One region of the Actinoalloteichus hoggarensis genome, then DNA from elsewhere that is predicted to be linked to it. Evidence: riboswitches for the same ligand, from Rfam matches in the RefSeq annotation. Region 1 holds a riboswitch; the other holds the start of a gene.

What was found. A riboswitch is a leader RNA that binds a small molecule or an ion and turns the genes downstream of it on or off. The one in region 1 is predicted to bind cobalamin.
Region 2: another riboswitch for cobalamin. It lies ahead of AHOG_RS12420 (CbiQ family ECF transporter T component); the one in region 1 lies ahead of metE (5-methyltetrahydropteroyltriglutamate--homocysteine S-methyltransferase).

The regions. Positions count from the first base shown of each region.
Region 1 is NZ_CP022521.1:2,414,716-2,418,925, reverse strand. It holds gene metE (5-methyltetrahydropteroyltriglutamate--homocysteine S-methyltransferase) at 1-2,089, opposite strand, end outside; cobalamin riboswitch at 2,255-2,425, opposite strand; gene AHOG_RS10655 (acyl-CoA thioesterase) at 2,567-3,115, shown strand; gene AHOG_RS10650 (ABC transporter permease) at 3,514-4,210, opposite strand, start outside.
Region 2 is NZ_CP022521.1:2,818,952-2,823,161, reverse strand. It holds gene AHOG_RS12425 (ATP-grasp domain-containing protein) at 470-1,690, opposite strand; cobalamin riboswitch at 2,093-2,246, shown strand; gene AHOG_RS12420 (CbiQ family ECF transporter T component) at 2,514-3,599, shown strand; gene AHOG_RS12415 (ABC transporter ATP-binding protein) at 3,596-4,210, shown strand, end outside.

The sequences.
Region 1 (4,210 bases):
CCACGCCTCGGCGGTACCCGATCTTGTGCAGATCGTCCAACACCTCCATTCGGGAACGCGCCGCCTCGATCGTGGTCACGTCCGCGTCGAGGGCGTCGATGGCGTCGATGACGTCGCCGAACTCCGAGTAGCACAGGTGGGTGTGGATCTGTGTGCTGTCGGCGGCGCCGGAGGTCGCCAGTCGAAACGAGTCGACTGCCCAGGCGAGGTAGTCGGCACGGTCGGCCTCCCGCAGCGGCAGCAGTTCCCGGAGCGCGGGTTCGTCCACCTGCACGATGCGCAGCCCGGCCCGTTCGAGATCATGGATCTCGTCGCGGAGCGCCAGCGCCACCTGGCGTGCCGTGTCGCCGAGCGGCTGGTCGTCTCGGACGAACGACCAGGCCAGGATCGTGACCGGCCCGGTGAGCATCCCCTTGACCGGCCGTTCGGTCAGTGACTGCGCGTAGGAGCTCCACTCGACGGTCATCGGGGCGGGCCTGCTGACATCGCCGTGGATGATCGGCGGCCGGACGCAGCGAGAGCCGTAGGACTGCACCCAGCCGTGCTCGGTGGACAGAAAGCCTTCCAGGTTCTCGGCGAAGTACTGCACCATGTCGTTGCGCTCCGGCTCGCCGTGGACGAGCACGTCGAGTCCGATGTCCTCCTGGAGCGCGATGACGTCGGCGATCTCCGCGCGCATCCGCCGCCGGTACTCGGCCTCGTCGATCCGGCCTGCCCGCCGGTCCGCCCTCGCCCGGCGCACCCCGCCGGTCTGGGGGAACGATCCGATGGTCGTCGTGGCCAGCGGGGGAAGTCCGAGCCGCTCGGCCTGGCCGCGCGCCCGGACGTCGTAATCGGCGCGCCTGCCGTGCTCGGGGCGCAGGGATTCGAGCCGGGCCCGGACCCGCTGGTCGCGGGTCGCCGCGCCGTCTCGTGCCCGGAGCACCCGCCGGGAGTCCTCGAGTGCGGGGGCCGCCTCGTCGGCGCCGCCCAGCGCCTTGGCCAGCAGGACCACCTCGTCGACCTTCTGTCGTGCGAAGGCCAGCCGAGAGCGTAGCGCCGGGTCCAGTCCCGTCTCGGCGTCCAGGTCGTAGGGCACGTGCAGCAACGGCGCGGAGGTGCCGACCGTGACGTGGTCGGCGATGCCGAGCAGCATCGCGCAGTAGGCGAGCGCCTCGTCGAGGTCGGTGCGCCAGACGTTGCGTCCGTCGACGACCCCGGCGAGAAGGGTCTTCTGTCGGAGCCCGGCGACGCTCGCGATGCCCGTGAGATCGGCGCGGCCCGCCACCAGGTCGAGTCCGACGGCCTCGATCGGCGCGGCCGCGAGCACGCCCAAGGCGTCGCCGAGGGCGCCGTGGTATCCGGCGACCAGGATGCTCGGTCGCCGTTCCGCCTCGCCCAGCCTGCGGTAGGCATGGGCGAGCGCGTCGAGTTCGGCCGGGGTGCGATCGGCGGCGAAGGCCGGCTCGTCGAACTGGACCCATTCGGCGCCCGCCGCGGCGAGTTCGGCGAGCAGCTCCACCTGCGTGTCGATCATGGCGTCCAACAGGTCCAGCCGGTCGAAGCCCGCCGGGGCGTCGGGGGCCGCCTTGGACAACAGCAGGAACGTGACCGGCCCGAGCAGCACCGGCCGGGTGGTGATGCCGAGGGCGGCGGCCTCGCGGAACTCCTCCACCGGTTTGCGACCCGCCAGCCGCGGCACGGTGTCGGGGCCCAGTTCGGGGACGAGGTAGTGGTAGTTGGTGTCGAACCACTTGGTCAGTTCGAGGGGTGCGAGGGAGTCGGCTCCTCTGGCCGCGGCGAAGTAGGCGTCCAGCGACGGGCGGCCGCCCTCGGTGTAGCGGGCGGGCAGCGCGTCGACCAGGACCGCCGTGTCGAGGACCTGGTCGTAGTAGGAGAATGTGTTGGAGGGCACCGAGCCGAGGCCCGCGTCCCTCAGGGCCGTCCAGGTGGCGGCGCGCAACGTGGCCGCGACCTCGTGCAGGGCCGCCGCGTCGATGCGGCCTGCCCAGTACGCCTCCAGGGCACGCTTGAGTTCTCGATCGGGTCCGATCCGGGGGTAGCCCAGGACCGTGGCGCCGAGCGCCGGGGCATGCGTGCGATGGGTCACTGCTCTCTCCTCGCGAGGCGGCAACGGACCCCGAGGCGGGCACGCGGCGGCCGGAACGCGAGCCGAGCAGGACACGGCCGAGGCCGATCCGCCAGGCACTCGCCCCGGTCCTCCCGCGAAGACCTCGGAGCGGCACGGACCCGTCAGGTCCGTGCCGCCGACGGCAGGTCTTCGGACTCACGGGCGTCTCCGACCGGGGTCGGCTGGCCTACTGTCCGTCGCTTCCCGGCGGTGTCGACCACCAGTGCTGTGACCGTCCTCGCTTCTCGAGGACGGTGACGGAGTTCGTTCCCGTTCACCGCTGCGGGGCAGTCCCGGACTCGCACCGGGTTCCCTCTTGCCTCGTCAGCGCCGCGATCCCACCCGCTGGGCATGGGCTCGACAGTGCCGACGAACCATCGGCGAAACCGATCTTAGCCGGCCGAACTCGACGTGGGCTCGACGTCCCGCTCGCCGGGATCGCCTACCCTCGGCTCCATGCAGACCGCCTCCGAGCTCCCCGGCAAGCCGACCTCGGCAGCGGCCACCACACTCAGTCAGATCATGACCGCGACCGAGACGAACCTCTACGGCACCGTCCACGGCGGCGTGATCATGAAATTCGTCGACGACGTCGCGGCGGCCTGCGCGGGGCGACACTCGGGCGGGACGGCACTGACGGTGTTCATGGACGAGATGCTCTTCCTCGTGCCGGTCCGAGTCGGTGACCTCGTCCACGCCAGCGCCCAGGTCAACTGGACGGGCCGGACCTCGATGGAGGTCGGGGTGCGGGTCGTCGCGGAGCGATGGAACGAGTCGGTGCCGCCCACGCACGTCGCCAGCGCCTATCTGGTCTTCGTGGCGGTAGACGCCGAGGGACGGCCGAGGCCGGTTCCCGAGGTGCTGCCGGAGTCGCCCGCCGAGCGCCGCAGACATGCCGAGGCGGGCATCCGCCGGGAGCACCGGCTGGCCCGCCGCGAGGCCATCAAGCGCAGCCGGGAGACGGAGGGCGAGTCCGCGGCCGCCGACTCCGCGCCGCGTTCCTGAGTCTCGTCCGGGCCGGTCCCGCGCCCGGGTCGCTATCGGGGTCGGGGTACGGGACGACGTCGCCGCGGCACCCGCGGCCGAAGTCCGAGTCGTCGAGCGCGGGCGGTTCGTCGTCACCCCTCATGGACGACGAACCGCCCGCACGTGCGGCGGCGGGCCGGGACGGAGATCGCCGGACCCGGCAGACGGGCCTCCCCCACACCCGTCTGCCGGGCCGTCCTCGGGGCCGCCACCCACACCGCGACGACTTCCCCCGGATTCGGCGAGCACACCCCCGGTACTCGGCGACCGCCCGATCGGGGGAGTCCGCTCCCCGTCTCGGGTGATCGCCGGACCGTCCGATGTCGACGGTGGCCGTCCGGTGTGCTCCCGCAGGGCGCGGTCCTCGAGGCGTCGCCTCAACGGGCGGTGCGCCGGACGAACAGCACGCTGGAGATCACGAACGCCAGCGTGCCCAGCGTGACGCACCAGCCGACCGCCCACGCGGCGCTGCTCCCGACGGGCGTTCCGGACAGCAGCGCGCGGACCGTCTCGATGACCGGCGTGGCGGGCTGGTGGTCCGCGATGACACGCAGGGCGGCGGGCATCGTCTCCGTCGGGACGAACGCACTGCTCAGGTAGGGCAGGAAGAGGATGACGAAGGAGAACTGCCCCGCGCCCTCGACCGTCTTGGACACGACGCCGAAGATCATCGACAGCCAGCTGATCATCAGCACGTACAGCGCCACCACGCCGAAGACCCCCACCCAGGCGAGCAGGTCGGCCTGGGGCCGAAAGCCGATCAGCAACGCCACGAGGATCACCAGCGTGGTGGAGACGATGTTCCGCAGCAGGCTCGTGATCACATGGCCGGTGAGCACCGCGCTGCCGACGATCGGCAGCGATCGGAACCGATCGATGACGCCGGTGACGAGGTCGGCGGTCAGTCCCGTTCCCGTCTGGGCCGCGCTGAAGCCCGCCGACAGGATCAGCACGCCCGGAACGGCGTAGTCGACGTAGCCGCCGCTGCGGTCGATCGCCCCGCCCAAGACGAACACGAAGAGCAGCATCATCGTGATCGGCAGGATCAACGACACGATCAGGTCGTCGGGAGTG
Region 2 (4,210 bases), 400 kb from region 1:
CTGTTGGACACCCAGGGCGACGTGGTGCCGCTGCACGGCGATCCGCGTCTGAGCAACGTCCTGGACGGGGGCGTCACACGGATTGATCGCGGTCGACCCGACGACCTGCGTCGGCGAACCGTGCTACGAGGCCGTGGACGACGTCGTGGCAGGCGCCGGGCGGCAGGGGCCGAGGCTCGGGGCCGCCGGGTGACCGCCGCATGGGGACTCGACGCGGACCGGCTGTACGCCTGGAGCCAGGTGATCGCTGGCGATGACGGCGATCACCTACGGCGGCTCGCGATCGGCGGTCGGCGAGTCGCTCGCCCTGACCCGGTGATCCGGGTCCGTGCCGCGGAGCGATCATGCCGGGATCGATCCGGGCGGCGGCGTGACGCGGGCCGCGCGCGGCCGACGGCCCGTGACTCCGCACGGCGCACGGTGCCGGTTCGCCGCCTGGTCTGCCTGCCGCCTGGTCTGGCCCGTCGGATCAGACCTGCGGGCAGCTCCGAGGCCATCCCGCCGAGGTGGACAGCGGGCTGGTCCGCAGTGCGGTGGACGCCAGCTGTGCGGGCGAGCCTGCGATCACGGCGTCGTCGGGAATGCCGCGCAGCCACCTGGCCAGCAGCACGGGATCGTCCGCCGTGACGAGCAGCCGGTGGAAGTCCGAGGGCAGCGACCGGTCGGTGGGCAGCGGTACCTGCCGCCGCAGGCGCACGCCGGAAGGAAGGCCGGGAAGCTCCGTGCCGGGTCGGACCGGCAGCTCGAGGGCGAGCCGACGAGCGGCGGGCACGGCGCGGGGCTGGCCGAGGCACGTGTCGACGAAGGCGTCGTACGGGTCTAGTCCGGTGGTGGCCGCGCTGAGATCGGCCATGCCGCTGAGCCTGCCGTTGACCGCCAGCACCTGGAGCCTGCCCGAGCAGACGGCGAAGTCGATCTGCCACGGGCCGCGCACGTCGAACTCGGCCAGCACGCCGCGGATGAAGGTGGACAGTTCGGTGGTCACCGCCTGCGGAAGCGTGATCGGCGCCAGCCGCGCTCGGCGCCCCGGACCGCACCGCTCGTCCAACGGGCCGAAGGAGGCGACGGGCCAGCAGTCCGTCACGTGCGCGTCGCTCAAGAGTTCGACTCCGAACTCCTCACCCCGGCAGACCCGCTGCACGACGACGGGGAAGGCGGTCGGAGGAAGCGTGGTGAGGAGGTGCGCGGTGTCGACGCGCCCGCGGACGCCGCGCGGCGGAGGCCCGGCCGCCTTCACCATCACCGGGAGTCCGCCGACCCGCCGCACCGCCGAGTCCAGTTCCTCGGCCCGATCGCAGACGACGGCCTCGGGCACCGGCCAGCCCTGTTCGACCGCTACGCGATGGAACAGGGCCTTGTCGGTGACGAGGGCGGCGAAGCGGGTCGAGTGGACGACGGCGCTCCCGCCGAGATCGCGCCACCGGTCCGCCGCGGCGGCCAGGCTGGGCAGCAGCCGTTCCTGATCGGCCGGGTGGAGACTCGGGATCACCAGCTCGACGTGCTCCTCGGCCCAGACGGCCAGCAGGTCCTCGGGCTCCGCGCAGGCAGGCAGGTATCGGTGGCGGGTCCGCCTGCCGACGTAGCCCGCGACGTCCGTCGGCCCCAGCAACACCAGGTCGTGATGGCCGGAACGGGTGATGGCGTCGACTATCCGGTCCGCTCGGAACTCCCCGATGACCGCGATCCTCATGACGACTGCCTCGCCTTTCGCTCTCGCCGCGGGTTCGCGGTCGCCTGTGCCTCGTCGGTCGAACTCGTGGCCGCCCGCATGCATCATGTGCCTCGACACCTGAACACGAGCGGACACACCACTCTTAGCGACAGATTTCGACTACTCATAGTAATGATCTCGGGGTGTGGTGGACCACTCTCTCCGGGAGCCGTGCGGACCGGAGGATCACGGATTCACCCCACAGCCGGCCTCAGGAAACGCCGACGCGGCGGGGAGCGCTCGACACAGTCACCGACGGCGTCTCCGCCGCCGGACCTGGGAGGGGCGTCGCCTCGGCATCAGAAGAATCCGCTTTTCACGCGGTTCGACCGACCACGACGGCGAAGCCTGTCACGGGTGATCCAAAACCACCCGAGTGAGTTAACCTTCTCGATGTCCGCTCGGCCGCAGTCGGTCGTGACAACTTCAGACGCCCCCGGCGGGGGAAGCCGGTGCGACTCCGGCGCTGACCCGCAGCCGTGATTCGTGTCGAGGCACGATGAGCCGGAATGCCCGTCCGGGGACGAGGGCTCGTTCACACTGTCGTGGTCCGCAGGCGGAGTCCGATTCGAGCGCGCGCAGGCCTGCCTCGGCGGCGGCGGTTCGACGGATGCCTCTCGACCCGCTCGGGGAGGCATCGAGGCATGTCCGGAACAACACTGTGCGGGACGACACTGTGCAGGCCGCGGCAGGCCGCCGGAGACCGGGCCGTCGGCGACCCGGGATCGCGCCCGAGGCGGCTCGGGCACTCCGCATCGGTCCGGAACGAACCGCATGACTCGGACGCCGGGTGAGCACGGCAATGCTCCGGGTCTCGACGCGCCTGCCGAGGGCACTGCACCCCGGCGCCTGGTGGTTATGGGCGCTGGCCATGGCGGCCGCGGCGGGCCGGACGACGAATCCGCTGCTCTTGTCGCTGATCCTCGTGGTGGCGGGCTACGTCGTGGTGCGGCGACGCGGCCGGGCGCCGTGGGCCGCGACCTTCCGGATGTACGTGTACCTCGGTGTGTTCGTCGTCGTCATGCGCGTGCTATGGCGGATGGTCTTCGGCGGCGGCGCGGGCGAGCACGTCCTCTTCGTCCTGCCGGAGATCACCCTGCCGGAGGCGGCGGCGGGCATCCGGCTGCTCGGCCCCGTGACCGCCGAGGAGCTGCTCGGCGGACTCTACGACGGACTGCGACTGGCGACGATGCTGATCTGCCTCGGCGCCGCGAACTCGCTGGCGGACCCGCGACGAATGCTCAAGGCGGTGCCCGCGGCGCTCTATCAGATCAGCACCGCCGTGGTCGTGGCGCTCTCCGTCGCGCCACAGCTCATGGAGAGCGTGCTGCGGGTCCGGCGGGCCCGGCGGCTGCGTGGCGGCAGGCAACGCGGTCTCCGGGCCTTGCGCGGCATCGTGGTCCCGGTCCTGGCCGACGCCATGGACCGGTCGCTCGCGTTGGCCTCGGCGATGGACTCCCGGGGGTACGGCCGGCTCGGCGACACGCCGAGACGCACCCGACTGCTGACCGGCGTGCTGGTGATCGCGGGTCTCTGCGGGGTGTGCGTGGGCGTGTACGGCCTGTTGGACGGCACGCGGCATGTCTTCGGGCTGCCGATGGCCGTCGCCGGGCTGCTCGTGGCGGGCGCGGGCTTCCTGGTGGCCGGACGCCGGATCCGGCGCAGCGTCTACCGGCCGGATCGGTGGCTGCTGCCGGAGACGCTCGTGGTGCTGTCCGGTCTGACGGCCGCCGCCGTGCTCACCGTGACCGCCGGGATCGACCCGTCGAACCTCTATCCCTCACTCAGCCCGCTGAGCTGGCCGGCGGTGACGCTGCCGCCGGTGCTCGGCATCCTCGCGGGGGTCGCTCCCGCGTGGCTCGCCCCGCCGCCGGAGGTCCGCGCATGATCCGCTTCGAGGAGGTCTCGGTCCGCTACGGCGAGGCCGCCCCCGTCCTGTCCGGCCTCGACCTGGAGATCGAGGAGGGCGAACTGTGCCTTGTGGTCGGCCTCACCGGATCGGGCAAGTCGACGCTGCTCGGCGCGGTCAACGGTCGGGTGCCGCACTTCACCGGCGGAGTGCTCGAGGGCCGGGTCACGGTGGGCGGCCGCGACACGAGGACGAATCCGCCTCGTGAGCTCGCAGATCTCGTCGGGGTCGTCGGCCAGGACCCCTTGGCAGGCTTCGTCACCGACACGGTGGAGGAGGAGCTGGCCTATGGGATGGAGCAGCTGGCCATCCCCTCCGAGGTGATGCGCAAGCGGGTCGAGGAGACGCTGGACCTCCTCGGCATCGCCGAGCTGCGGGATCGGTCGCTGCGCTCGCTGTCGGGTGGGCAGCAGCAGCGGGTGGCGATCGGCTCGGTGCTCACCGTGCACCCTCGGGTGCTGGTCTTGGACGAGCCGACCTCGGCACTGGACCCGACGGCCGCCGAGGAGGTGCTGGCCTCGATCACGCGGCTCGTGCACGACCTCGGGGTCACGGTGGTGATCGCCGAGCACCGGTTGGAACGAGTCGTG